2 regions of the Streptomyces sp. M41 genome follow, and region 1 is predicted to be linked to the other one. Evidence: riboswitches for the same ligand, from Rfam matches in the RefSeq annotation. Region 1 holds a riboswitch; the other holds the start of a gene.
What was found. A riboswitch is a leader RNA that binds a small molecule or an ion and turns the genes downstream of it on or off. The one in region 1 is predicted to bind cyclic di-AMP.
Positions count from the first base shown of each region.

Region 2: another riboswitch for cyclic di-AMP. It lies ahead of ACHBTE_RS32360 (M23 family metallopeptidase); the one in region 1 lies ahead of ACHBTE_RS10600 (NlpC/P60 family protein).

Region 1 covers NZ_JBIMKE010000006.1:94,581-108,766, forward strand. The annotation lists gene ACHBTE_RS10570 (TerD family protein) at 1-204, shown strand, start outside; gene paaE (1,2-phenylacetyl-CoA epoxidase subunit PaaE) at 325-1,440, opposite strand; gene paaD (1,2-phenylacetyl-CoA epoxidase subunit PaaD) at 1,441-1,959, opposite strand; gene paaC (1,2-phenylacetyl-CoA epoxidase subunit PaaC) at 1,953-2,780, opposite strand; gene paaB (1,2-phenylacetyl-CoA epoxidase subunit PaaB) at 2,791-3,108, opposite strand; gene paaA (1,2-phenylacetyl-CoA epoxidase subunit PaaA) at 3,105-4,082, opposite strand; cyclic di-AMP (ydaO/yuaA leader) riboswitch at 4,421-4,594, shown strand; gene ACHBTE_RS10600 (NlpC/P60 family protein) at 4,603-6,096, shown strand; gene ACHBTE_RS10605 (cytochrome P450) at 6,134-7,360, opposite strand; gene ACHBTE_RS10610 (MvdC/MvdD family ATP grasp protein) at 7,500-8,453, opposite strand; gene tgmA (putative ATP-grasp-modified RiPP) at 8,467-8,658, opposite strand; gene ACHBTE_RS10620 (MFS transporter) at 8,846-10,324, opposite strand; gene ACHBTE_RS10625 (FAD-binding oxidoreductase) at 10,514-11,911, opposite strand; gene ACHBTE_RS10630 (ankyrin repeat domain-containing protein) at 12,121-12,846, opposite strand; gene ACHBTE_RS10635 (L-tyrosine/L-tryptophan isonitrile synthase family protein) at 12,935-13,870, opposite strand; gene ACHBTE_RS10640 (cytochrome P450) at 14,115-14,186, opposite strand, start outside.
Region 2 covers NZ_JBIMKE010000039.1:6,830-21,015, forward strand. The annotation lists gene ACHBTE_RS32325 (sigma-70 family RNA polymerase sigma factor) at 233-2,320, shown strand; gene ACHBTE_RS32330 (asparagine synthase-related protein) at 2,413-4,506, opposite strand; gene ACHBTE_RS32335 (MFS transporter) at 5,220-6,644, shown strand; gene lhgO (L-2-hydroxyglutarate oxidase) at 6,842-8,050, shown strand; gene trmB (tRNA (guanosine(46)-N7)-methyltransferase TrmB) at 8,146-8,997, shown strand; gene ACHBTE_RS32350 (PrsW family intramembrane metalloprotease) at 9,082-10,500, shown strand; gene ACHBTE_RS32355 (aldo/keto reductase) at 10,518-11,462, opposite strand; gene ACHBTE_RS32360 (M23 family metallopeptidase) at 11,629-12,651, opposite strand; cyclic di-AMP (ydaO/yuaA leader) riboswitch at 12,663-12,827, opposite strand; gene ACHBTE_RS32365 (PP2C family protein-serine/threonine phosphatase) at 13,061-14,146, opposite strand.

The DNA of each region.
Region 1 (14,186 bases):
CGCGGCATCGTCGAGCGCGAGCAGCTCACGGTCCGCTACCTCGCCGAGCTGATGACGGACGGCGGTACGGCGATGACCCTGTGGGACAGGAAGACGGTTCCGCAGGAGCCGGTCACCTACATCGGTCTCCAGCGACCGGAGGGGCTGCATCCTCGGTCGCGGGTCTTCACTCCCGAAAATCTGCGCGACCTGATCCCCGCGTGACTGTTAGAGTCGGCCGTGGCGAGGCCATGAAGGGGCTTCCTTCTCACACTCCTTGAATCTAGTCCTTTCGCTTTCCTCGCCACTCAATGCTTTCTCGTGCTTCCGCGCGGGTGGGCCGGCTCAGCTGTCGTAGTCCACCGTGAGCGTCTCCGAGACCGGGTACGACTGGCAGGTCAGCACATAGCCGGCGTCCACCTCGGCCGTCTCCAGCGCGAAGTTCCGCCGCATGTCCGCCTTGCCGTCGGTGACCAGGGCCCGGCAGGTGCCGCAGACGCCGCCCTTGCAGGCGAACGGCAGGTCGGGGCGGGTGCGTTGGGCGCCGTCGAGGATGGTCCGCTCCCTGGGCAGGGCGGCCGTGGTGGAGCGTCCGTCGAGGGTGATGGTGACCTGGCTGACGGGTCCTTGCGGGCCGCTCTCCTCGTGACGGGTCTCCCGTACGGGTTCGTCGTCGGCGTAGAACAGCTCCTGATGCACCCGCTCCTCGGGGACGCCGAGGCCGTCCAGCACGTGCTGCGCGTCCCTGACCATGCCGTGCGGACCGCACAGCCACCAGTGGTCCGCGGTGCGCACGTCGACCAGCGCGTCGATGAGCGTCGCGAGCCGGTCGGCGTCGATACGGCCCGAGAGCACCTCGGCCTCGCGCGGCTCGCGCGAGAGCACATGGGCGACCTGGAAGCGGCTCGGGTAGAGGTCCTTCAGGTCGGCGAGCTCGTCGGCGAACATCACCGTGTCGGTACGGCGGTTGCCGTAGAAGAGGGTGACGGTGGAGCGGGAGTCGGCGGCCAGCACGGACTCGGCGATGGACATCATGGGTGTGATGCCGGAGCCCGCGGCGATCAGCACATGGTGGCCGGGGGTGCCGAGGTCGGGGGTGAAGCCGCCGGTCGGGCCCATCACCTCGACCATGTCGCCGGGACGCACCTCGCTGACGAGCCACGACGAGAAGACTCCGCCGGGCACGACCCGCACACCGATGCGCGGGCTCGACCCGGCGGGCGAGCAGATCGAGTACGACCGGCGCTCGTCCCGCCCGTCGATCTCGCGCCGCAGGGTCAGCGACTGGCCGGGCTCGAACGCGAACTCCTCGGCCAGCTCCGCCGGGATGTCGAAGCTCACGGCGACCGCGTCCGCGCACAGCGGCGTCACGGCCGCGATGCTCAGGGTGTGGAAGGCCGGACGGCGGCGGGTGCGCGGGCGGGCCGCGGCGGCCGTCTGTGCTTCCCTGAGGCCTTCCATTCAGATCTCCTTGACGTACTCGAACGGCTCACGGCAGGCGCGGCAGCGCCACAGCGCCTTGCAGGAGGTGGCGGCGAAGCGGGAGGTCTCCTCGGTGTCCGCGGAGCCGCAGCGCGGGCAGGACACCGCGTGCCGGGTCGGAGACAGCACCAGCGGGACCGGGCCGTCGCCGCGGGGCGCGGGGCCGGGCGGGGCGATGCCGTGCTCGGCGAGCTTGCGGCGGCCGTCGGCGGTGATCCAGTCGCTGGTCCACGGCGGGTCGAGGACCGTGCGGATCTCCACGCGCGCGTACCCGGCGGCACGCAGCCGCGCCGCGACGTCCGCGCGCATCTCGGCCATGGCGGGGCAGCCCGAGTAGGTCGGGGTGAGGCTGGCGACGACCGTGCCGTCCGCGGTGGTCTCGACGTCCCGCAGGACGCCCAGGTCGGCCAGGGTCAGCATGGGCAGCTCGGGGTCCGGTACCTGTGCGGCGATGTGCCGGGCTCGCCGGGTGTCGGACAGGGTGGTCACGGTCACCATGTCGCCTCCGGGTGGGCGCGGGCCACGCCCTGCAACTCGGCCAGCAGGGGCGCCAGATGCTCGGTGTGCTCGCCCTGGCGTCCGGTGCCGGGCAGCGGCCGGTAGACGGGCATGGGCAGCCCGGCCGCCTCGGTGACCTGCTTGAGCACCGCGACGACCTCGTCCCGTACGTCGTGGGCGGTGAACAACTCGCCGACGTACGGGGCGACCTGCTCCAGTGCCTTGCGCGTCCGGCGGTGCGACTCGTCCGTGCCGTCGCCCAGGCGGACCGTCCACTCGGCGGCGTACTGCCGGTGGTAGCTCAGCTCCTTGACGCCCTTCGCGGCGATCGCCGCGAGCACGGGGTCCTGGTGTGCCGCCAGTCGCTCGAAGTGCGCGAGGCGCCAGCTGGACAGCACCAGCAGCCGCACGATCGAGAACGCGAAGTCCCCGTTGGGCAGTTCGGCCAGGCGTACATTGCGGAAGTCGCCGACGTCGCGGAAGTAGGCGTAGGCGTCCTCGTCGCGGCCGGTGCCGTCGACCTGGCCCGCGCGTGAGTAGAGCAGCCGGGCCTGGCCGAGGAGGTCGAGGCCGATGTTGGCCAGCGCCACCTCCTCCTCCAGCTCGGGGGCGCGGGTGACCCACTCGCCCAGGCGCTGTGCCGAGACCAGCGCGTCGTCGGCCAACGCCACGCAGAGGGAGGCGAGTTCACCGGAGTCGATGCCGTCGGGGACGGTGGTGTCGACGCCGTGCAGCGGGTCCTCGAAGCCGGTGCCGTAGGCCCAGCGGGTGTCGTCCTCGTGTCCCTCGGCGAGGGTCAGATAGACGTGGTCGTCACTCATGCCCTCTCCTTCAGATGTGCGGGACGTCGTCGGGGATGTCGTAGAAGGTCGGGTGGCGGTACACCTTGTCGGCGCTCGGCGCGAAGAACGGGTCCTTCTCGTCGCGGGTCGAGGCGGAGATGTGTTCGGAGCGCACCACCCAGATCGAGACGCCCTCGTTGCGCCGGGTGTACACGTCGCGCGCGTGGGTGAGCGCCATCCGGTCGTCGGCGGCGTGCAGCGAGCCCACATGGACGTGGTTGAGTCCGCGCTTGCCGCGTACGAACACCTCGTACAGCGGCCAGTCCCGCTTCTCGGACGGCTTCTCGGACGGCTTCTCGGAGGTCATGCCACCGCTCCCTTCGTCGCGCGGGCGGCCTGCTTGGCCGCGTGGGCGGTGGCCGCCTCCCGCACCCAGGCGCCTTCTTCGTGGGCGCTTCTGCGCCGGTCCATCCGCTGGGCGTTGCACGGGCCGTCGCCCTTGATGACCCGCATCAGCTCGTCCCAGTCGGGGGTGCCGAAGTCGTGGTGGCCACGCTCGGCGTTCCAGCGCAGTTCGGGGTCGGGCAGGGTGACGCCGAGCTTCTCGGCCTGCGGGACGGTCATGTCGACGAAGCGCTGACGCAGTTCGTCGTTGCTGTGCCGCTTGATCTTCCAGGCCATCGACTGCGCGGAGTTGGGCGAGGCGTCGTCGGGCGGGCCGAACATCATCAGCGAGGGCCACCACCAGCGGTTCACGGCGTCCTGCACCATCTCGCGCTGGGCGTCGGTGCCGCGCATCATCGTCATCAGCAGTTCGTAGCCCTGTCGCTGGTGGAAGGACTCCTCCTTGCAGATCCGCACCATCGCGCGCGCGTACGGCCCGTAGGAGCTGCGGCACAGCGGCACCTGGTTGCAGATCGCGGCGCCGTCCACGAACCAGCCGATCACGCCGACGTCGGCGAAGCTCAGCGTCGGGTAGTTGAAGATCGACGAGTACTTCTGGCGGCCCTCGACGAGGCGGTTCGTCAGCTCCGCGCGGTCGGTGCCCAGGGTCTCCGCCGCCGAGTACAGATAGAGGCCGTGGCCTGCCTCGTCCTGGACCTTGGCGAACAGGATCGCCTTGCGGCGCAGGGACGGCGCCTTGGTGATCCACTCACCCTCGGGTTGCATGCCGATGATCTCCGAGTGGGCGTGCTGAGCGATCTGCCTGATCAGCGTCCTGCGGTAGCCCTCGGGCATCCAGTCGCGCGGCTCGATGCGCTGGTCGCGCGAGATCGTCGCGTCGAAGTGCTGCTGGAGCGGCTCCTCGGGGGGCGCCTCGGCGGAGTGTGCAGTCGTCATCGAATCCCGCTTCCCAACCGACCATTCGTTCGGTATCCAGTGTGACTGGTTTCCGTCGGCGGAGCAAGACCCTTCGAGGGCGCGAAACCGGCCCGCACGGCATCACCTACCGCCCGATCGAGCGGAGCGGCCCTCGATCACTACGATCCGCGGCGATCACTACGATCCGTGGCGGAACCGAAGCAGCGCGCAGCGAAACCGGTGGTCCACGCACCGCCGGCGTCGAAGGTCACAAAAACGTATCGGACATTTCACACGTCAATCTTCACGTGAGGCACACAAGTTCGTTAGGTTACGGCTCAGGCCGCACGAAGATCTCCGGCGAACCCCGCCGGGACGTGCGCCCTCCGCCGAGTCCGGTGCGTCCAGATGGGCCGCTGGAGCCGGGGACCCAACCGAGCTTGTGGTGAATCGGCCCAACTCCCCTTCGGGGCAGGGCCGTAGGGCACACCTTCCGGAAACCGCCGCCCGAACCCGTCAGCTGACCCGGTAGGCGGAGCACGGAAGGAGTACGTCGCCCATGGCGCCGGAACGCACCGCGCGTCCGGGGGCTTTGAGCCTGCCCGGCAAGCGCAATTCCGCACTCGCATCGGCGGCCCTCACCTCTGTGGCCCTGCTCGGTCAGACGGCCAACGCCGCGGCTTCCCCCGGCGACGAGGCACCGAGTCGCGAGGAGGTGAGCCGACGGGTCAGCTCCCTGTACGACCAGGCCGAGTCCGACACGGGCACCTACAACGCCACGCGCGCGGCGGCGAAGGGACCTCGGGCGCGCGCCGACCGGCCGGCCGACGCCGGACACAGGCCGGGCGCCTCGGCTCGGGACGCCGAGAGCGGGCGCGGCGCTCCCGCGGTCGACAGCGTCGCCCGGCAGTGGTTCGAGGCCGCCCGCGCGAAGTTGGGTCCCACGGTCGCGGCGGCCCTGACGGGCGACAGGACGCCGGACCGTCCGAGGGGGACCCGGTCGGCCCGCCCGGCCGAGCGCACGGCGCCGGACCTCACCGACCTCGCACTGCCCTCGCCCGGCCGCCCTGCCCTGGAGCTGCCCGCGGCGCCGATCGCGGAGTTGACGGCGGGCCCCATCGCCGCGCCGGCCCTGCCCGCCCCGGCGGCCGAGAGCCAGCAGTCCACACTGAAGGCGTCCAAGGAACAGAACCAGCGCAAGATCGAGCGTGCCCGCGCCCTGCTGTCCGCGTACACGACGCAGCAGGTCACAGCACCGGCGGAGCTGGATCCGCTGACGGCACCGATATCGACGACGGACACCTGGGACTCCGTCCCGGCGCTGCCCATGGACACACGGGCCGTCGCCCCATCCCTGCCCGAGGACACATGGGGCACCACGCCGGCCCCGCCCGAGGACACATGGGGGGCGACACCAGCCCTGCCCACCGGCACATGGGACACCACACCAGCCCTGCCCACCGGCACATGGGACACCACACCAGCCCTCCCCACCGGCACATGGGACACCACCACATCCGCACCGGTCGCCGACGACACGTGGACCACCCCACAGGCCCCGGACACCGGTACATGGAGCACGGCACAGAACCCGGGCGACGCCCCCGGCGACGGGGCCGTCGCCCCCGCACCCGAATCCTGGGCCTCCACCCCAGCGTCAGACCCCGCACCCGCACCGGCCCTGACACCCGCTCCCGAGGACACCCGAGCGACCCGAGCCCTCGACTTCGCCCGAGCCCAACTGGGCAAGCCCTGTGTCTGGGGCACCACCGGGCCGGACGCGTACGACGCTGCCGGTCTGACCAGGGCCGCCTGGAGGTCGGCGGGGATCACACTCCCCCGCAGCCCGCAGGAGCAGGCGACCGCGGGACGAGGCATCGCCGTCACCGCCGCCGAGCCCGGTGACCTGGTCCTCTTCCACTCGGCCCACGTCGGCATCTACTCCGGTGACGGCATGATGATCCACGCCCCCGGCCCCGGATCGGTCATCCGTGAGGAGTCGATCCACTACGCCGGTGAGTCGGCGATCCACAGCATCGTACGACCGGTCTGATCCGCCTGAGCCGGGCGGGCCGAGGAAGATCGGGCGTTCAGGCGGCCTTCAGCGCGAGCGGCAGGGTGCCGAGGCCGCTGAGGAAGTTGGAGTAGACGGGCTTGGCGGGGCCGGTCTGCTCCATCTGGGCCACCAGGTCCCGCAACCCGGCCAGTACGGCGCCGATCTCCGCTCTGGCCAGGTAGGCGCCGAGGCAGAAGTGGGGGCCGTAGGCGAAGGTGACGTGTTTGTTGGGGGTGCGGTCCAGGCGCAGCTCACCAGGCGCGTCGAAGATCCGTTCGTCGCGGTTGGCGGAGGCGTTCCAGACGGTGACGAGGTCCCCGGCAGCGATCGGCCGGCCGGCGATCTCGGTGTCGGTCGTCGCGGTGCGGCCGGCGTGCAGGGCGGGGGTCGTCCAGCGCAGGATCTCCTCGACGGCGGTGTCGATCGCGGCGTCGCCCCGCTTGAGGGCCTGCCATTGCCCGGGGTGTTCCAGCAGGGCGAGGGCGGCGCCCACCATGGACAGGCGGGCGGTCTCGTCGCCGCCGAGGATCAGGCTGTAGCAGTTGAGCATGATCTCGTCGTCGTCGAGCGGCAGCCCGCCCACCTCGCTGCCCGCGAGCAGCGCGATGACGTCCGCGTGGGGGCTGTCACGCCGGTCGCGGGCGAGTCCCGCGAAGTAGAGCAGGATCTCGTTCTTGGCGATCCACGCGTCCAGCGGCGTACTGTCGGCGTCGTGCGAGCCGAGTGCCGAGGAGGTCAGGCTCAGTACATGGGCCCGGTCGCCGTCGGGTACGCCCAGCAGATCGCAGATGGCGGCGAGCGGGACACCGGCTGCCACGTCGGCGGCGAAGTCGCACGTGCCCTTGTCCAGCGCGTCGCGCAGCAGCCGGTCGACCGTGCGCCGCACGCTCGCCACGATCGGCTCCAGCGCCCGGGGCGAGAACGCGGACATCAGCACCCGGCGCAGCCCGGTGTGCTTGGCGCCGTCGGTGGTGGGGAGCATCCGGCCGGCCGCGGAGTCGCCGCCGGCGAGGAGGGTCTCCAGGAAATTGCCGCCCTCGGAGGTGAAGCGTGCGCTGTCCCGGTAGACGGCGGTGACGTCGGCGTGCCGGGTCACCACCCAGAATCCGGGGGCGGTGTCGGTGGCCGGGTTGCGGTGGACCGGCTGATGCTCCCTCAAGTGGCGCCATACGGCGGACAGATCGTGCTCGGCGTGCAGCCGTGCATCGGCCAGGTCCAGCGTGTCGAGGTCTTCCGGCGCGATGGTCCGCCGCGTGGTCATCCCGTGCCTCCCGTTGCACTGTTGCCTGCGTCCGCCCCCGAGGAGGTACTTCGAACACATGTCGGTTCCAGTGCTTCACAACGTAGTCCACGCGACGGGCTTGCTCGTCATGGCGTCCGGCTCGACCGCACCGGCCGGCTCAGCGGCGGCCGTCGGAGGCTCCGCCCTCCGGCGCGCGCCGGGCGAGCCACAGGGCGACCGCCTCCGCGATCGGCTGCTCGGTCTCCAGCTCGATGAAGCCGAACTGGCCGCCCTGGTTGCACTCCAGGAACCACCAGATGCCGTCCTCGTCCTCGGCGAAGTCGAAGGCGGCGTATGCCAGTCCGGCGAGTTTGACGTACTCGTGCACCGACTTGGCGATGCGTTCGGGGGTGTGGGCCGCCTCCCAGGTGTGCCCGGTCTCGCCGTAGCGTCCGTCGACCTGGCCGGGTTCGGCGGTCTTGCGGGCGGTGAACAGCCGGGTGCCGACGCAGGTCAGCCGGATGTCGGCCCGTTTGTGCACATACCGCTGGAGCAGCGCAGGGCCGGCCGCGACGGCGGTGAAGTCAGCGTCGGGGCCGATGAGGGTGGTGGGCAGGGCCAGTCCGTCACCGGGCGGGGGTCCCGAGGCGGACTTGATCACCACTTCCCGGTGTTCCTCGGCGAACTCCCGTGCCAGCCGGGGTGCCGTGGTGAAGACGGTCGGCGGCACGGCGAACCCGCTGAGGTGGGCGACCCTCAGCTGCCAGGGCTTCAGCCGCGCCTGTTCGGCGTTGCGCGGATGGTTCATCCACCGCGCGGAGGCGGAGTGGAGCATCCCGTACAGCGCCTGCCGGGTCTCGGCGGTCAGCCATGGCGAGGGGTGCGGGGCGTGCGCGGCGGGTTCGCCGGGTCTGCGCACCCATATGGAGCGCAGTCCTCCCATGCTGAGCACATGTCCGTTGACCGAGAGGTGTCCGTCGAAGTCCCCGTGGGCGTAGTCCACGGACAGCACGGCCTTTCCCGGCAGGTCGGCGGGGTCCAGCCGCAGCACGGGCGTGCCCGTCCCTTGCAGGTCGGCCACCACCATGTCGGCGGTCACGTCCTCCTCGGACGTGAGGATCAGTACGGTCATTCGGGGTCGTTCGTCAGTCGTCGAAGTGGGTCGCGGATCCCGCGGTGGACGTCGTCGTGCCGACCGCGAGCAGGAGGTCCGGGTCGCTGACCGCGGGTCGGCCGTTGGCCAGTACGTTCAGCTGTCGGGCCGGGTCGAAGTGATACGGCGTCACCGCGTTGCAAAGTCCCCGGGGAACGGCGTAGTTGAGGGTGAACGGTCGCATTGGTACCTCCACGGTCGCGTCTTGACTGCGTTACCGTCCTTTACGGGTTCCTTGCGTAACGAATTCATCACTTGCTGCCACATCGGGGTGAAGGTCGTCACATCCCGCGTCGCGTTCCGCACATCTTCGACACGACAAGCACCTTGTGCACGGGGCGAGTTCACCCGTGGTCCGGGTCCGCGGTGTCTCAGGACGTCGGCACTCCGCCGCCCTGAAGGCGTTCCAGGTCGGAGGGGCGGACCTGGATCACGAACAGGGCGATCACCGCGGCGATCGCGGTGAAGATCGCGGCCACGATGAAGGCGGCGGAGACTCCCGCGGTGAGGATCTCGTCGGCGTACTGCGCGGGCAACTGCCCGGTGCGTTCGAAGCGCAGCCGCTCCAGGGGGGTCGCCTGGGACAGGAAGGCGGGGATCTGTTTGTCGGCCTCGTTGTTGCTGGCCGTACCGAACATCGTGACCAGGATGGACAGCCCGAGGGAACCGCCGACCTGCTGGGTGGCGTTGAGCAGCCCGGAGGCGGCGCCCGTCTCGTGCACGGCCACGTTCGACAGCGCCATCAGGGTCAGGGACACGAACTCCATGCCCATGCCGAGGCTGAAGACGAGCATCGGGCCCAGGACACTGCCGGCGTAGGTCGAGTGCACGTCGGTCAGGGTCAGCCAGGCGAGACCCGCGGCGGCCAGGATCGCCCCCACCACCATGAACGGTTTGGGCCCGTACCTGGGCAGGAACTGGGACGCCAGTCCGGCGCCGACCGCGATGACGGCGCTCACCGGCAGGAAGGCGAGCCCGGCCTCCAGCGGGCTGAAGTCCAGCACGTTCTGCACGAAGAGCGTGAGGAAGAAGAACATGCCGAAGATCGCGGCGGCGAGGCTGAGCATCATGCCGTACGTGCCCGCGCGGTTGCGGTCCGCGAACATGTGCAGGGGTGTGATGGGCTGCCGGGAACGCTGCTCGACAAGGACGAACGCCAGCAGGAAGACGACGGCCGCCCCGAACGCGGCCAGCGTCAGCGCGTCCCGCCAGCCGTCCTGCGCCGCCCGGATGAACCCGTAGACCAGCAGCACCATGCCGATGGTGGAGGTCAGCGCACCGGCCACGTCGAAGTGTCCGGGGTGGCGCTCGGACTCCCGGATCCAGCGCGGCGTGGCGAGCACGATCAGCAGCCCGATGGGCACGTTGACGAACAGCACCCAGCGCCAGTTGAGCCACTCCACGAGCATGCCGCCCGCCAGCAGCCCGATCGCGCCGCCGCCCGCCGACACCGCGGCGAAGACGCCGAACGCCCGGTTGCGCTCGGGCCCTTCGGGGAACGTCGTGCTGATCAGGGCGAGGGAGGTCGGCGAGGCGATGGCGCCGCCGACGCCCTGGAGGGCGCGAGCGGCGAGGAGCTGCCACTCGTTCTGGGACAGTCCGCCGAGCAGCGAGGCGAGCACGAACAGCAGTACGCCGAAGATGAACACCCGGCGTCTGCCCAGGATGTCGCCCATTCTGCCGCCGAGCAGCAGCAGCCCGCCGAAGGTCAGCGTGTAGGCGTTGACCACCCAGGACAGGCTCGTCGTGGAGAACCCGAGCGCGCGCTGGATGTCCGGAAGGGCGATGTTCACGATGGTGATGTCGAGGACCACCATCAGCTGGCAGGACGCTATGACGAACAGCGCCATGCCTCTGCCACGACCATCGCTCCGCTCCGTCTCCTGCGGGGTGGTGGCCCGTGCTTCGGGTGTCGGCTCGGGATTGCTCATGCCATCGCGCCGTGGGCGGGGATTCGGTGCGGTCCCGCCACCATTCGACCGTACGCCGCCGCCGTACGGCCCTCCAGTCGATCACCGAGCCGGCGGCGGCGCTCCTGGTCAGCCGGTGGCCGGCGGGATGTTCTGGTTGTGGTGGAAGAAGTTGTACGGGTCGTAGGTGCGCTTGGTCGCGGACAGCCGGTCGTAGAGCCGGCCGTAGGTCGTCCGCACGCGGTCCGTGCTCTCCGCCTCGCCGAGGAAGTTGACGTAGGAGCCGCCCATGGAGTGCGGATGCAGATCGCTCCAGTAGTCGACGCTCCACTGCCGGATCAGCTCCGCGTTGGCGGGATCCGGGTCCACGCCCGCGATCACTCCGGACCAGACGGCGTCCCGGTACGCCCAGGCCGTGTCGTCGGCGCCGACCTCATGGGCGGCGGCGTCCACGGGGTAGAGGTGCATCAGGGACAGCGGGGTGGGGAGGTTCTCGCCGTACTTGTGGTGGACTTCGATCGCCGCGTCGGAGATCGTGTCGAAGAAGTCGCCACGCCAGTACCACTGGTAGCCCTTCGGGATGAGCTCGTCGAACATGCCCTGGAGGGCGGGGTAGGGCATGGGCGTGGTGAAGTGGAAGGCGGACGGCGCGGGGTCGTTCACCGGGGCCAGCACCTGTTCCAGGCGGTCGCCCGCGAGGTCACCGGTGTAGCACCAGACGATGCCGCACATCTTCTGCCCGTGCAGCGGCTCGGGGAACGGCGGTCCGGGCGGGATGGTGAACACGGTGAAGAAGCCGTACACGTCCTTCGGCGCGGCAGGCATGAAGTCCCGGTACCAGCGCAGCACTTCGGGGGTGCGGTCGACCGGCCACACCGTCACCGCCACCCCGACGGTGTCCACGGGGTGCATGCGGAAGGTGAAGGACGTGACGACGCCGAAGTTCCCGCCGCCGCCGCGCAGCGCCCAGAACAGGTCGGGGTGCTCCTCCTCGGAGGCGGTGACGAACGTACCGTCGGCGAGGACGACGTCGGCGGACTGCAGGCTGTCGATGGTCAGGCCGTATGCGCGGGTGAGGTAGCCGTGGCCGCCGCCGAGGGTGAGACCGCCCACGCCGGTCATCGAGATGATGCCGGCCGGAACGCCCAGGCCGAAGGTGTGCGCCGCGTGGTCCAGGTCGCCGAGCTGTGCGCCGCCGGCCACCTGCGCGGTCATCGCGCCGGGGTCCACGCGCACCCCGCGCATCGCCGACAGGTCCAGGACGAGCGCGTCGTCGACCATGCACAGCCCGGGTCCGCTGTGGCCTCCTCCGCGCACCGCCAGCTCCACTCCGGTGTCGCGTGCGAAGGACAGCACGGCCCGGACGTCCGCCACGTCCACGCACCGCGCGATGGCCGCGGGGCGTCGGTCGATCATGGCGTTGTAGATGCTGCGGGCTTCGTCGTAGCCCGGGTCCTGCGCCGTGATGACCGGCCCCCTCAGCGCCTCGCGCAGACCGTCGATTGCCGTTCCGTTGATGCCGCCCATGGCCGGGGCCCCTCTGTGTGAAGACGGTGAACCGCGGACGGATGACGGCGCTTGACGTCCGGGCGGGCAGCGGGGGCGTGGTGCGCGGATCCGTTCGCACCTCGTATCGATGTCGGCAGGGCACACCGGCCCCGCCGTGTCCCAGTCTTCACCCGGCGCTCGGCGGGCGCATGTCGGCCGAAAGCGCGGCCGGCGATCGTCCGCCTCTGTCAGCCCAACTCGGCCGCGGACCTCGCCCCCTGGTCACGCAGCCAGGCGACCAGGGCCGGGTGGCCGGAGCGATCGGCGGCGTCGAGTGCGGTCAGCCGGTCGTGACCGATCCAGTTGATGTCACCACCGCGTCGCAGCAGGTAGTCGGCGGTCTGCTGCTGTCCGCCGTGACAGGCGCACCACAGCGCGGCGGTGATCTGCTCCGCGGTGGGCGGGGCGGACCCGGAGGTGAAGCAGGCGGCGACCCGGTCGGCGTCACCGAGTGCCGCGGCCTGCCACAGGGTGGTGCGCGCACCGCGCTCGACCAGTCGCCGAGCGCAGTCCCACTGCCCGAAGGCCACCGCGTCCGCCAGCGGCGTGCCCCCTCCGACGACCGCGCCCTCGGCCTCGATGTCCGCGCCCAGATTGAGCAGCGCGTCCAGGACGGGCACGTCGTCGCAGCTGGCGGCCCAGTGCAGCGGGGTCTCGCGGTGCGGGCCGGTGAATCGCGCGTCCACGTCCGCGCCGGCGGCGACCAGCGCGGCCACGGTCCTGGGGCCGTCGGGCAGATGTCCGGGCCAGTCGGTGACGACATGCAGCAGGGTGCGGGTCGTGCGCATGTTGCCGAGCCGGGCCGTGGCCAGCGCCGGGTGCGCGGTGAGCAGGTCCTGCAACGCGGCCACGTCGCCGGTCCGGATCGCCTCCACGGCGGCGCGGGCCAGCGGAGCGGTCGTGTCGATCAGCATCGGGCACCTCCGGATCTTGGATCTCTGGATCACCCCCTGGATAACACGGCCCACTGACAACGCCATGTCTCTGCCGTGCGCCCGCCCCCTAGCCCGAGCGCTCGAAGTGGCTCGGCCGGCCGTCGTGGTGCACCAGCCGGCCGAGCCGCTGCGCCCGGGCCCTGGGCATGAGGGACCAGCTGCCGTCCGGCTCGCGCAGGGCGGCCGAGTGCCAGGGGGTGGTCCAGGCGTCGGGTGCGTCGAGGAGGCGGATGCCGAACTTGGGGGCGCCGGTCGGCTGGGGGTGGATCGACAGGCGTACGGCACGGGGGTGATGCTCGGCGATCAGCGCGCCCCAGGCGCGGCTGCGCCGGATGACGCCGTACGCCCGTCTGCGGCACTCGCGTTGGAGGGCGGAGCGGGTGCCGGTGTGGTCGGCGGTGTCCTCGACCAGGAAGCGGGTGATGCCGCGGTACAGGGCGAGGGTGGTGGCGTCGGCACGGACCTCGGCGCGCAGGGCGTCCAGGGTGGGGGCGTAGTCGTCCTGGACGTAGACGCGTTTCATGTCCCGCGGGAGGTCGCCGAGGACGTCGCGCAGGTCGAAGACGGAGAGGTTGCTCAGGTTCAACTGCGCGATGTCCGTGCGGAGTTCGTCCGCGTAGGCGTCTATGTGTGCGTCGGGGACGTGGATCAGGTCGCCGAAGACATGGCCGTCGGAGCAGATGACGACCCGGGCGCCGGGCGGGTGAATCCGCTCGATCTGCGTGCACAGGGTGTCGAGGAAGGCGAGGGAGAGGCGTTCGCCCATGTCGGGGAGGTGCCCGAGGGTCTTGGCCGGGTTGGGTGACTTGCAGGGGAAGCCGGGGAGGGTGAGGACGACGGGGGCGCCCTGACGGACGTAGTCGGTGATCCGGCGCAGTTGGTGTGGGAAGGACTCGGCCGTGGCGCGGGTCGGGTCGGTGGTGCGGTGGTGCGGCAGAAGCAGGTTCAGGATCTGCACGCCGGTGTCCGTCGGGAGGGTGTCGGGCTCGGTCGTCAGCAGCATGTCGTACCTCCAGGGGGCGTGCGGGCATGGCGCCATGGCGCCGGTCGGGCGTGGGGGGTTCGGATGGGTGGGGGGCCGGGGCGTGGGCATGGGCGGGTGGGTGTGAGCGAGTGGAGGCTGGATCAGGCGTGGGCCCGTCCCGGGGTGGAGGCCCGGGTCAGGCGTCCACCGGTCTCGGGGTGGAGGCCCGGGTCAGACGTCCGCCCGTCTCGGGATGGAGGCCCAGGTCAGGCGTCCGCCGGTCTCACAGTCGGCGGTCGTAGCCGACGGGCAGTTGGTTCGCGCCTCGGCCCAGGACGGACGGGATCCACTCGAT
Region 2 (14,186 bases), on a different contig from region 1:
CCGCCTCGAACACCGACGGGAACCCCTTGCCGGGCACGTCCCGGATGGTGCTCAACTCCCGCCCGTTGAGCGTCGGTCGAGCCTTCCCTGTGCGGGCGAGGGCTAGTACTGCCATGCGGGAAGTCCCCACGGACGGGTGGATGTCCGTCGGCGCGGGGCCTGACCAAAAGCCAATATGGCACCCTGACCCGGTGTCCTGGACTGGTGGAGCTGGCGGCGGGGGCTTTCCTCGATGAGCGTTGACGGGCGGGACGAGTCACCCGGGGACGACGACTCGGCGACTGGGCAGGTGCCGAGTCAGGGCGGCCGGGCGGATCTGCCACCGGGCGGCGGCAGCACGGAGGGCCGCGCACCGGGCGGCGCCGAGGGCGTCGTCCCGGCACAGCGCGACCGGCGCGAGGACAGCGCACTGCCATCGCCGCGCGAACCGCAACCTCCCCGCGATCTGCCATCGCCGCACGAACTGGCACCGACACACGTACTGCCGCCGCACGAACTGCCGCCGTCGGACGCCGACCTGATCGGCCGTATGCGCTCGGGCGACGACACCGCCTACGAGGAGCTGTACCGACGCCACGCGCAGGCGGTGCGCCGGTACGCGCGCTCATGCTGCCGTGACGCCCACACCGCCGACGACCTCACCGCCGAGGTCTTCGCCCGCATGCTCCAGGCGGTACGCGGCGGCTCGGGCCCCGAGCACGCCGTACGCGCGTATCTGCTCACCTCGATCCGGCGGGCCGCCGCGGACTGGACGAGGTCGGCGCGGCGCGAGCAACTGGTCGACGACTTCGCGGTGTTCGCCGCGCAGTCCGCGCGGGTCTCCGACGTCGCTGACCACGACAGCGTGGACCTGGGCGCCGATGTGCTGGCGATGCACGAGGCCGAACGGTCCATGGCCATGCGGGCCTTCCGGTCGCTGCCGGAGCGCTGGCAGGCCGTGCTGTGGCACACCGAGGTCGAGGACGAGTCGCCCAGCGAGGTCGCCACGCTGTTCGGGCTCGACGCCAACGGCACGCGTGTACTGGCCAGCCGCGCCCGGGAGGGGCTCAAGCAGGCCTATCTCCAGGCCCATGTCAGCGCCAGCCTCGCCGGCGACGAGGAGTGCGCCCGCCATGCCGACCGCCTCGGGGCGTACGCCCGGGGCAGTCTGCGCGCCCGTGCCGAGCGGGGGCTGCGCAAGCATCTGGAGGAGTGCGCCAAGTGCCGGCTGGCCGCGGGCCAGATCAAGGAAGTCGCCGGCGGCATCCCGGCCGTCGTGCCGGTCGCCGTCATCGGCTGGTTCGGCGCCGCAGGGTACGCCAAGGCGGCCGGTCTCATCGCCGGTGGTGCCTCAGTGGGCGCGGCCGGTGCGGCGGGGGCGACCGCGGTGGCGGGCGGCTCGTCGAGCGGTGCCGGGGCCGGAAGCGGGGCCGCGAGTGGGGCCGGTGGGGCCGGGGGCGGTTCGTCCGGTGGGGCGGGCAGCGGTGGCGCGGCGGTCTCCGAGGGGCTCGGCGCACCACTGAAGGCCGGGATCGCGGCCGGTGTGGTCGCCGTGGGCGTGACGGCGGCGATCGTGCTCGCGCTGGCCGGCAACGACAAACCGGACGGCCGGGAGGACGCCAAGCCGCCCTCCGTGCCGTCTCCCGTCGTCGAGGAGACGCCGACGCCCGAGCCGCCGACGCCCACCAAACCGCCGAAGCCGACGAAGCCACCGAAGCGGGAGCCCACCGCACAGCCGCCGGTGGCCGACCCGGCCACCGGGCCGAAGCCGGCCCCGGCTCCGCCCAGGCCCCCGTCACCCACACCCACCCCACGGCCCACGCCCACTCCGACTCCGACTCCGACCCCCACCCCGACACCCACGCCGACCCCGCCTCCGCCGCCCGCGCCCGCTCCCCCGCCCGCCCCGGTCGTCTACCAGTGGAACCGGCTCTCCTACGACATCGCCGGTGACGGCGATGCGCCCGAGATGCGGATCGGCGAGAGCAACTGGGTGTGGCAGCGGTACGGCGTGCCGATCGCCGGCAAGCGGTACGCGCACGGGGTCACCGTGCACGGCCGGTCCTCCGTCACCATCGACCTCAACCGGCGCTGCTCCGCCTACGACGCGATGGTCGGGGTCGACGACTCGACCCTGGGGCTCGGCGCGTTCTCCTTCTCCGTCCATGCCGACGGCGTACTGCTGTGGCGGTCGGGAGTGATCGAGGGCGGGGACCCCGCGGTACCGGTCCATGTGAACCTCGCCGGGCGGGAGACGGTACGGCTGGTGGTCGAACCGCGCAGCACCGTCGACAGCCTGCTGCTCGCGGACTGGGCGGAGTCGAGGTTCAGCTGCATGTGAGGCGGTTCGGCCGGGTGCGCCGGCGCCGGGGGGGCCACTCACCGCCCCTCGACGCCGACCGCCACTTGACACTCACCGACCCTCGACGCGCACTACCCCCGGCGCGCCCCCGCCCCCAACGCCCCCCGCCGCGGCGGGATGCCCGCCGGTACCGCGCGCTGGCGGGCCGGGGTGCCGGTCCAGCAGGTGCCGCGGCGGGCGAGGAGGCGGCGCAGCCAGAGTTCCAGGGAGACCAGGTCGGCGAGGCCGTCCAGGGGCAGGGGTTCGCCCTCGGCCGCCGCGCGCAGGGCCTTGCGGACGACCCGGGCCTCCACCAGGCCCGCCTCGGCGAGGAGGGGGGTGCCGAAGAGGGACATCAGCGGGTCCGCGGCCACTCTCATGCCGGTGCGTGCCGCCACCGCCGAGGAAGCGTGCGACGGCACGCCCCAGCCGGCGGGGAGGTCGGCCACTCCGGCGCCCTCCAGGACCGTACGGAGGATCGCCGCGCGGGCGCCGGGCTGGACGCGCAGGGCCTCCGGTAGGACCCGGCAGGCGCGCACGACCTGGTTGTCGAGGAACGGGGCGTGCAGGCGCTGGAAGCGGATCTCGGCGGCCTGTTCGAGGACGCGCAGGTCGGCCGCGTGCCGGGCGAGGGCCGCACGCGCGCGGTAGTCACCGGGGCGCTGCCCCGGGCCCACCCCGTTGCGGTTCGTCGCCGCTTGCAGCCGAACCGATACTTCAGCCAGTGCCTCGCCGGTCAGCCACCGGGCCGCCGGGCCCGGTCTGGCCCAGGTGAGCGCGGCGAGCGACGCCCCTACGGCACCTCCGGGCTCGTCGAAGCGGCGGTGCATGAGCCGGTCGGCCAGGGTGTCCAGGCCCGTCCGGTACGGGGTGCGGGCCAGCTTGCGTGCCGCGCCGTACACGCGCGCGGGCACCAGGACCGAGCCGTCCGCCTTCGCCAGCGCCGCGACCGGGCGGACCAGGTGGCGCCGCTTGCGGTCCATCAACAGGTCCGCGAGGCGGGCCGGGTGGGCGTCCAGGACCTGGCGGGCGCCGTGCCCGGTGAAGTGGTCGGCGCTGCCGGACGCCAGTCGGGCGCGGTGCCGCACCGCCGTCACCAAGCTCGGACCCGGCTCGTCCGTGAGCGGCCCGTCCAGGTCGGCGTACGGCAGTGTCTCCTCGCCGCCCGCGACCACCACGTGGTGCAGGCGCGGGTTGGCCGCGAGGGCACCCGCCCGCTCCAGCTCGGCCTCCCGGCCGCCGACCGCGAGGTCGTTGAAGGTCACCGCGAGAAGGCGCTCCCCCGCGCCCGTGCCGTGGCCCAGGACCGTGCCCGGCATACCGGGGAGGCCGGCGGCCAGCAGCGCCAGGGTGGCCGAGGCGGGGCCGCCGGACAGGTCGGCGCCGATGCCCGGCACCGGCATCCCGCGCGCCGCACGCCGCTCGGCCGGACCCATCCCCGGCACCGGGCCCGGGTCTATGTCGGTGCCGGGCACATGGCGGGGCGCCGAAAGACGGGCGCGTACCGCCTCCACCAGGGCGTCGCGCACGGCGTCCACCGCGCTGTCCGGGTCCGCCGCCGGCGCGGCCACGGCGAGGGAGGCCACCGGCTCGTACCCGGCGATCTCGCGCGCGCCGGTGCGCAGGATCAGCGCATGCCCCGGCGGAATGCGCCGTACGCCGTCGTAAGGGGTGGAGTCGTGCACGGCAGCCGGGACGTCGGGGGCGGCGAGCAGTGCGGCGAGGTGTCCGAAGTCGAGGTTGGCCTCGATGAGGTCGGCGAGGGGCAGCGCGGCCGTCGCATACGCCGTACCGCCCGCCCAGGGGGTGTAGAACACGGGGCGCGCGCCTGCCAGATCACCGCAGACCGTGACCCTGCGGCCCACCTGGACGACGGCCGTGTAGCTGCCGGACCACGCCGTCAGATGCCGAAGTGCCCCGCCCCTGGCGGCGAACAGACCGACCCGCAGTTGTTCGTCGCTGGCGCCGCACGTCCCCAGCACCGCGATCCTGGTCTGTGCGTCGGCCTTGACCACGCGCACCTCGTCGGGGCGCCAGTCGCCGACGGCCCACAGCGGGTCGGGGTCGCCCCACAGGAGTTGGGAGCCGACCGGGTGCACGGTCTCACCGTCGCTTCCGGTGGACCCGGCGGAATCGATCCCGGCGGTCACCGCGGCGGTGCTGCTCCATCCCACCAACCACCGCATCGCCGCCTCCACAGGCTGTGGACAACCAGTGCACCGTACGAACCGGTTCACCATGCTGCCATGAAGGAAGCGTGCCGGAGCGGCGACGGAGCCGCTCGAACTCCCCCAATTGCGCCAGCGCGAGCGCCCCCGTGGCCTGCGCACACTGTTCGAACTCCCGGGCGGGGCAGGGATGTCGGCCAAGCACTGCGGCGCGAATGCGCCCTCGATGCGCTCCCCGAAAACGCCCTTCGCGCCCTCAAGTTCCGTGGTGAGAGCGGCAATCACCCCGAGAGCGCAGGGTCGCTTTTCAGCCAAATCGGCGCCGCAAGGACAGGCTCGCGCACGCTCCGTACACTGCCGCGCGCTACTCGCCGTGCTCGCCGTGCGCGCAGTCCGGGGAACGAAAGGACGCCCCCCGGACCGTTCCGCCGCCCGCGGGGATGGAGGCGGCGGAATCCCCCAGCCCACTGGATCCAGTACAGCGGGCCGACCCACGCAGAAGCCATGGAACCGCTCCCCCGATGGCCGGAGAAGAGCGCACGGACGGGCGCACGGCCACACGGCGGGGGCACGCCACAACTGTGCGTAGGGGGTGCGCACTTGAGTGCGGACCACAATCCCGCCATCCGGAAGAATGCCCCTTAACGCTTGGGATGCGGCGAACTACGCTGGGTTTACGAATGCCGCGTGGTTATGCCAGCGCGGCAGCCGTCTGTGTCGAGGGGTGGCGCATGTCCAGGGAGCAACGCGGGCCGAACGAAAAGCTCGGCGCCGTTCTCGCCCTCGCGGGAATCAGCAACGCAGGACTCGCCCGACGCGTCAACGACCTTGGCGCTCAGCGGGGCCTGACTCTTCGCTACGACAAGACGTCGGTGGCGCGCTGGGTGTCGAAGGGCATGGTGCCGCAGGGTGCCGCGCCGCACCTCATCGCCGCCGCGATCGGCCAGAAGCTGGGCCGTCCGGTGCCGCTCCACGAGATCGGCCTGGCGGACGCGGACCCCGCCCCCGAAGTGGGCCTCGCCTTTCCCCGGGACGTCGGCCAGGCGGTGAAATCGGCGACCGAGCTGTACCGTCTCGACCTCGCCGGACGCCGCGCCGGCACCGGCGGCATCTGGCAGTCGCTGGCCGGCTCCTTCGCGGTGAGCGCATACGCAACGCCCGCCTCACGGTGGCTGATAACCCCGGCCGACAGTTCGGTCGCGCGTGAGGTGAGCCCGTCCGAGAGCTCCGGCGCACCGCTCAAAGTCGGCCACAGCGATGTGCAGAAGCTGCGGGAGGCCGCCGAGGACGCCAGGCGCTGGGACTCCAAGTACGGAGGCGGCGACTGGCGTTCGTCCATGGTGCCCGAATGCCTACGGGTGGAGGCCGCACCGCTGCTGCTCGGCTCGTACTCCGACGAGGTGGGGCGGGCCCTGTTCGGGGCCTCCGCCGAGCTCACCCGGCTCGCGGGCTGGATGGCCTTCGACACCGGGCAGCAGGAGGCGGCCCAGCGGTACTACATCCAGGCGCTGCGGCTCGCCCGAGCCGCGGCCGACGTACCCCTCGGCGGGTATGTGCTGGCGTCGATGTCCCTCCAGGCGACCTACCGCGGTTTCGGCGACGAGGGCGTCGACCTCGCCCAGGCGGCCCTGGAGCGCAACCGGGGGCTCGCCACGGCCCGCACCATGAGCTTCTTCCGCCTGGTCGAGGCACGCGCACACGCACGCGCGAGTGACGCACAGGCCGCCGGCGCGGCCCTGAAGGCGGCGGAGGGCTGGCTGGAGCGGTCCCGGGACGGGGACAACGACCCGTCGTGGCTGGGGTTCTACTCCTACGACCGGTTCTGCGCGGACGCCGCCGAGTGCTACCGGGACCTGAAGGCTCCGCGCCAGGTACGGCGGTTCACGGAGCAGGCCCTGTCGAAGCCGACGGAGGAGTTCGTGCGCTCGCACGGGCTGCGGCTCGTCGTGTCCGCGGTCGCCGAGCTCGAGTCGGGCAACCTCGATGCGGCATGCGAGCAGGGCGTACGGGCGGTGGAGGTCGCGGGGCGGATATCGTCCGCGCGCACCACCGAGTACGTGAAGGACCTGCTGCACCGCCTGGAGCCGTACGGCGACGAACCGAGGGTCGTCGAGCTGCGGGAGCGGGCGCGGCCCCTGCTGATGACACCCGCCTGAGCGTGCCCATGCCCTCCTGCCCGGACCGGGGCGCCCCGACGTGTCGTCCCGCCCGGCCGCGCCCGCTTCCACGACCCCGATGACCGCACCGCCGACCGCACGTCCCCCTTCCCACGTCCGCGCCACCGGCGGCGCGCCGCGGGTTTGAGGGCGTTGTCAGTGGCGCAGTGCATTATCGGAACCGGGAGGTGGGGCAGGTGCTCAGGCTCGCTTACGACTGTGACGTGCTCGTCATCGGCGGTGGGATCGTCGGGCTGTCCACGGCGTATGCGATCACGCGTGCCGCTCCGGGCACGCGGGTGACCGTGCTGGAGAAGGAGCCGGGACCAGCCCGGCACCAGACGGGGCGCAACAGCGGGGTCATCCACAGCGGGATCTACTACCGCCCGGGGTCGCTGAAGGCGCGGTACGCGGTGCGGGGCGCCGCCGAGATGGTCAAGTTCTGCGCGGAGTACGGCATCGCGCACGCCGTCACCGGCAAGCTGATCGTCGCGACCGAGCGGGAGGAGCTGCCCCGGCTGCACGCCCTGGTGCAGCGCGGCCGGGAGAACGGCATTCCGGTCCGGGAGCTGGGAGCCGCCCAGATCGCGGAGTACGAGCCCGAGGTGCGGGGGCTCGCCGCGATACACGTCGGGACGACGGGGGTGTGCGACTTCGCCGGGGTGGCCCGGCAGCTGGCCGAGGCATCGGGGGCGGAGATCCGGTACGGCGCACGGGTGGAGGCGGTCGACCGGCGCGCCGAGCTGGGAGTGGCCGTACGGACCACGCGCGGCGACATCGTGCGCGGACGGGCGCTGGTGAACTGTGCCGGGCTGTACTGCGACGAGGTGGCCCGGATGACGGGGGACGAACCGGAGATGCGGATCGTGCCGTTCCGCGGCGAGTACTACTCGCTGGCACGGCCCGAGCTGGTGCGGGGCCTGGTGTATCCGGTGCCGGACCCGGCGTTCCCGTTCCTCGGCGTGCATCTCACGCGCGGGATCGACGGAGGCGTCCACATCGGGCCGAACGCGGTGCCGGCACTGGCCCGCGAGGGATACGGCTGGGGTGTCGTACGACCGCGAGAGGTCGGGGCGACGGTGGCCTGGCCCGGGGTGTGGCGGATGGCACGGCGGCACTGGCGGTACGGCGCGGGGGAGCTGCGGCGGTCGGTGTCGCGGCGGGCGTTCACGGGGGCGGTGCGCAGGCTGCTGCCGGCGGTGACGTCCGACGATCTGGTGCCGGCGGCGGCGGGGGTGCGGGCGCAGGCGGTGCTGCGGGACGGGTCGCTGGTGGACGACTTCTTGATCCGGGAGGGTCCGCGGGCCGTGCATGTGCTGAACGCCCCGAGCCCGGCGGCGACGGCCTCGCTGCCGATCGGGCGGGAGGTGGCGCGCAGGGCGCTGGCGGTGCTGGAGCAGATGTGACCGGGGGCGGACGTCGGAGCAGCCGCCCCTGATGTGCCCGGTGGGCGGCGGCCCCGGGCCGGCCGTGTCCCGCTCCCCGTAAAATCGACCCCACTGTGTCTGAATCCCTCAACGCCCCCGAAGCCCCCCAGCCCGGCACCCCGGCTCAGCACGAGACCGTCGACGGGCAGGGCCACCACGCCCCCGGTGTCTCCGTCCGGCACACCCGGGCCAAGGGCGAGCCCCGTTTCCCGGACGGTCCCAAGGCCGATCCCGCGGGGTCGCACTTCGAGCGGCGGATCCGCAGTTTCCAGCCGCGGCGCAGCCGGGTGACCGCGGGGCAGGCGGACGCGTTGCAGCGGCTGTGGCCCAAGTGGGGGCTCGACATCGACGGGCAGCGCGTCGTCGATCTCGGTGAGCTGTTCGGCAACGACAACCCGGTCGTGCTGGAGATCGGGTTCGGCATGGGCGAGGCCACCGCCCAGATGGCCGCCGCCGACCCGGCCACCAACATCCTCGCCGTCGATGTGCACACCCCCGGCCAGGGCAACCTGCTCAACCTCGCCGACCACCACGGACTGTCCAACCTCCGGGTCGGCAACGGCGACGCCATCATCCTGCTGCGCGAGATGCTCACCCCCGATGCGCTCGACGGGCTGCGCGTCTACTTCCCCGACCCCTGGCCCAAGAAGCGGCACCACAAGCGGCGCCTCATCCAGCCGGAGTTCCTCAGCCTGGCCGCGACCCGGCTGAAGCCCGGCGGCCTCGTGCACTGCGCCACCGACTGGGAGCCGTACGCCGAACAGATGCTCGAAGTTCTGACGGCGCATCCCGACTTCGAGAACACCCGGGCGGACGGCGGTTTCTCGCCCCGTCCCGAGTTCCGGCCGCTGACCCGTTTCGAGGGACAGGGACTGGACAAGGGTCATGTGGTGAACGACCTGCTCTTCCGGCGCGTACAGCGGTAGGAGCAGCACCGACAGTCCCCCGCCGGCGCCCGTGCCCCTTCGCGCTGCTGCGGGCGGCGCCCCTGTCTCGTTAGGGTCGATGCCGTGGCCACCCGTCCCCCGTACCCGACGCACCCCACCGGTCCCACCGGCGGCACGCTGCGGCACGCGCACTGGTGGCAGAGGCGGTGGGTGCGCTACGGCGCGCTCAGCACGCTGCTCACGCTCTCCGGGCTGGTCATCCTCGCCCTGGTCCGCGAGCAGACCGGCACCGAGGGGTTCCTGGTCGGGCTCGGACTCGCCGTGCTGCCCGTGCCGCTGCTCGTCGCGTCCTTCCGCTGGCTGGACCGGGTCGAGCCGGGGCCCTGGCGCAATCTGGTGTTCTCCTTCGCCTGGGGCGCCTGCGCGGCGGCGTTGATAGCGATCGTCGCGAACAGCTTCGCGACCCGGTGGATAGCGACCGCGACGGCCGATCCGTCGCATGCGGACACCCTCGGCGCGACCGTCATAGCGCCCGTCGTGGAGGAGACGGCCAAGGCCGCCGCGATCCTGCTCGTGTTCCTCTTCCGACGACGGGACTTCACCGGGATCGTCGACGGTGTGGTGATAGCCGGCGTCACCGCCACCGGTTTCGCCTTCACCGAGAACATCCTCTACCTGGGCACCGCCTTCGGTACCGACCAGCTCACCGGCGACAGCGGCATCGCCTCCGTCACGGCCGCGACCTTCTTCGTCCGCGTCATCATGTCGCCCTTCGCGCACCCCCTGTTCACGGTCCTCACCGGCATCGGCTTCGGCATCGCCGCGCTGTCGGGTGAGCGCCGGCAGGTGCGCCGCGTCCTGCTCCCCCTCCTCGGGCTGCTGCTCGCCATGGGCATGCACGCCATGTGGAACGGCTCGTCGGCCTTCGGCGAGTACGGGTTCTTCGCCGTGTACGCGGCCTTCATGGTGCCCGCGTTCGGGCTGCTGACCTGGCTGGTGATCTGGACCCGGCAGCGGGAACTGAGGACCGTGCGGGAGGAGCTGCCCGCCTATGTCGTCGCCGGGTGGCTGGCCCCCGGCGAGCCGTTCGCGCTGGGCTCGATGCGGGCGCGGCGGGTGGCCCGGCAGTATGCGCACCGGCGCGGCGGCCGGGCGGCGGCCCGTGCGGTGGCGCAGTACGAGGCGTACGCCACGTCGCTGGCGTTCCTGCGGCACCGGGGGCGCCGCGGGCGGGCCGACGCCGACTTCCTCCTCCGGGAACGGGAGCTGCTGCACGAGCTGTGGCACCGCCGGGAGTTCGCCCGACCGGCGCTGGAGCACGCGGTCGCCGTGACGCGGGCATGGCCGCCGGGGCACGGGTACGGGGGGTACGGGGCGTACGGCTATGGGGCGCCCGTGCCGACCCCTTGGCCGCCGTACGGCCATGCCGGGCACGTCAGCCATACCGGGCACGTCGGACAGGCAGCGCCGGCCGGCCGGCCCCATGGCCCGGTGTACGGGCCCGCGGCGCCCTACCCCGCGTACAACCCGTACCGGACCTGACCGCGAAGGCGCTCGCCTCAGGCGGAAGCCGCCGTCAGCCTCGCCAGTTCCTCCTCGGTGAGCCGCAGCTCTCCCACTCCCACCAGTGCCGGCAGTTGTTCCACCGTCCGGGCGGAGGCGATGGGGGCCGTGATCGTGGGCTGGGCGGCGAGCCAGGCCAGCGCCGTGGTGGCCACCGGAGCCTCGTGGGCGCGGGCGATCTCGTCCAGGGTGTCGAGCACCCGGCGTCCCCGCTCGGTCCGAAGGTGCTTGGCGGCGCCCCCGGCGCGCGGGCCCTCCACCGTCGTACCGGCGCGGTACTTGCCCGTGAGGAAGCCGGACGCCAGGGAGTAGTACGGCACCACCCCGAGGCCCGCACGCTCGGCGAGGTCCTGGAGTTCGCCTTCGTAGGTGTGGCGGGAGACCAGGTTGTAGTGGGGCTGGAGGGCGACGTACCGGGCGAGGCCCTCCGCGTCGGAGAAGTCCAGGGACGCCTTCAGCCGCCCGGCGGAGATGTTGGAGGCGGCGATGTGCCGGATCTTGCCCGCCTTCACCAGCTCGTCGAGCGCGCCGATGATCTCCTCGACCGGTACGTCGGGCTTGTCGAAGTGGGTGTAGTAGAGGTCGATGTGATCGGTGCCGAGGCGGCGCAGGGAGGCGTCGGCGGCGGCTTTGACGGTGGCGGCGTTCAGGCCCTGGTAGTCGGGGTGCTGGCTGACCTTCGTGGCGATCACGACGTCGTCCCGGTTGCCGCGCGCCTTCAGCCAGCTGCCGATGACGGTCTCGGACTCGCCGCCCGCGTTGCCCTCGACCCACGCCGAGTACGAGTCGGCCGTGTCGATGAAGTTGCCGCCCGCCGCCGTGTAGGCGTCGAGGACGGCGAAGGACTCGGCTTGGTCGGCCGTCCAGCCGAAGACGTTGCCGCCGAGGCAGAGCGGGAAGACCTCGAGGTCGGAGGAGCCGAGCTTGCGCAGAGAAGTCATGCTCGTCGTCAACTTCCCTGAGTGCGGGGCCTATTCCGCGGTGGCGTCGATGAGCGTGTGTGAAGAATGCGCGCACGGAAAGGGCCGGCGGCCCTGACGTCGGGGGGTCGTCGTCAGGGCCGCCGGGAAACAGCCGTGGGGCGGTGGCCGCAGGGGCCGCCGTGGGTCAGGGCGTGAGGCCCTTGCCGCGCAGCCACGCCAGGGGGTCGATGCCGCTGCCGCTGCCGTCGGGGTGCACCTCGAGGTGGAGGTGGGCGCCGGTCACGTTGCCGGTGGCGCCGACGCGGCCGATGACGTCACCGGTGTTGACCTTCTGGCCGACGCTGGCGCTGATCGAGGACTGGTGGGCGTACCAGATCTCGGTGCCGTCCTCGAGGGTGAGGACCGTCTTGTAGCCGTAGGAGCCGTCCCAGCCGGCGAAGGTGATGGTGCCGGTGTGCACAGCCTTGATCAGGGTGCCGGAGGGCGCGGCGAAGTCCAGGCCCGTGTGGTAGCCGGAGGACCAGTAAGCGCCGGCCTGTCCGAAGGTCGAGGTGAGGGTGTACGAGGAGGTCGGCAGTGCGTACTGCTTGGCCAGCTCGGCGAGGCGCTCGGCCTCGGCCTTCTTGCGGGCCTCCTCCTCGGCCTCGGCCTTCGCGGCGGCGGCCTTGGCCTTGGCTTCCTTCTCCGCCTTGGCGGCGGCAGCGGCGGCTTCCTTCTCGGCGGCGGCGAGCGCTTCGGCGGCGGCCTTGCTGTCGATCTGGTCCTGCTGCTGCTCGACCTGGGCGATGATCCGGGCCCGCAGGGCCTCACCGGCGTCGCCGGTGCCCTCGGTGGCCTCCTCGGTCGTGGCGCCCATGGTGCTCAGCGCCGTACCGGTGTCCGCCGGGGCGGCCTCGTCGTCGTCGATGAGCGGCAGGTCCGGCATGGTGATGGCAACCGGCGGCTTGCCGGTCTGCGCGGTGGCCATGCCGCCCGCGCCGACGGCGGCTATGACACCGACGCCGAGAACCGTGGAGCTGCGGGCGAGTCCCCCACCGCGCTGCTTGGCCACGCGATGCCGGCCGCGCACGGGACGAACGGTGTCCGCGGTGGGATTCCACTCCTCGAACGGGCCGTCGGTGGTGCGGTCGCGGTCGTAGCCGAAGGTGTCGGTGCTGCGCTGACCCGGTATGAACGGGGCTTGCGTAGCAGGCCTGTTGGACGCCACGTGGGCGTACTCCTTTCCTTCCTTCTCGCCTACCGGGTTAGCTGACGGGTTCGGAGCAGGAAGGTCTCCTACGCGCGTATACCGGCCGTGGGTCCACGGTGGTTTCAGCGCGATTCACCCCAGGGTGGTGGTTCCCCGGTTCCCGTACTGGGTACAGGATTCGGCGCGTGCGCACGGAGCCGCCTCTTGTGACGGCTGGGACGACCGCGCTGCGTTATCGAACGTTAATAGACGCGGGGTGCGGATTCCAAGCTGTTCCGGTTGATCGTTAACGATTTTCGCGGGGACTAACAGGTCACGAGCAGTCCAAATCGGGCGAGTTGGCCAAGGCTCAGCAGTCGCATGACTGCTGACAGTGCGTCAGTTGTTATGCGGAGGGCTCTCATCCGGTCACTGGTGGTGACGGTGGTCAGGGGCGGCGTACGGCGAGCAGCGCCATGTCGTCCGCCATCCCGCCCCCGGAGTGCCGGCGCACCTCCGCCGCGAGGGCGCCGAGCAGGGCGGCCGGCTCGCGGTGGGCGTTGGCCCGCCCCGCGAGCCGCACCTCGGGGTCGTAGAACCGCCCATTCTCGTCGCGCGCCTCGGACAGGCCGTCGGTGTACAGCAGCAGCGTGGCCCTGCTCGGGAACTCGGCTTCCTGGGCCCGGTCGGGCCAGGCGCCGAGCTCGGCCATGCCGAGGGGCAGCGCGGGCTCGGGGGCGAACAGGGAGCGCACGGTGCCGTCGGCGTACAGCAGCAGCGGCGACGGATGCCCGCGGTTGACGATCCGTACGAGCGCCTCGCCGTGCGGCAGTTCGGCGAGGACGGCGGTGGTGAACCCCTCCCGGGCGTCCACCGCTTCCCGTCGCGCGCGTTCACGCGTCAGCGCCCGCTCCAGACGCTGGGCGACCGCCTCCAGCGTGGTCTCCTGCTCGGCCGCCTCCCGGAAGGTCCCGATGACGACGGCGACGACGCCGACGGCCCCCATGCCCTTGCCGCGCACATCGCCCACGACGAGCCGGATGCCGTGCGGGCTGTCCTGCACGGCGTACAGGTCACCGCCGATGGAGGCGCCCTCCTGTGCCGCCTCGTACCGCGCCGCGATCTGATACCCGCCGATCCGCTCGGGTGGTTCGGGCAGCACGGCGCGCTGGGCTGCCTCGGCGATCGCGCGGGCGGAGGCGAGGCGGGCGTCGCTGCGGCGCACGAGCAGGTTGATGAGGACGGCGAGGACGGAGACGGTGATCACGGTCGCCAGTTCGGTGATCACTTCCGCCAGCGGCAGCCCGCCGTGCGGGACCCGCAGCACGGCCAGGGCCGCGATGGCCACGAGGCCCGTGAGCACCGTGCCGCGCAGCGAGTAGAGCGGGGCGGCACCCAGGGGCGCGGCGGTGAAGAACGGGGCGCCGGTGTAGGGCGTCGGGGTGAGGTGGTCGTACACGGCTCCGGCCGCGATCAGCAGGGCGGGGAGCGATCGGACCACCCGGCGTGCGTACGAGATCCGGCGTTCCTCCACCTCACCAGGGTTGCCGAAGCGGGGGCCGTGGGCGAGCGGT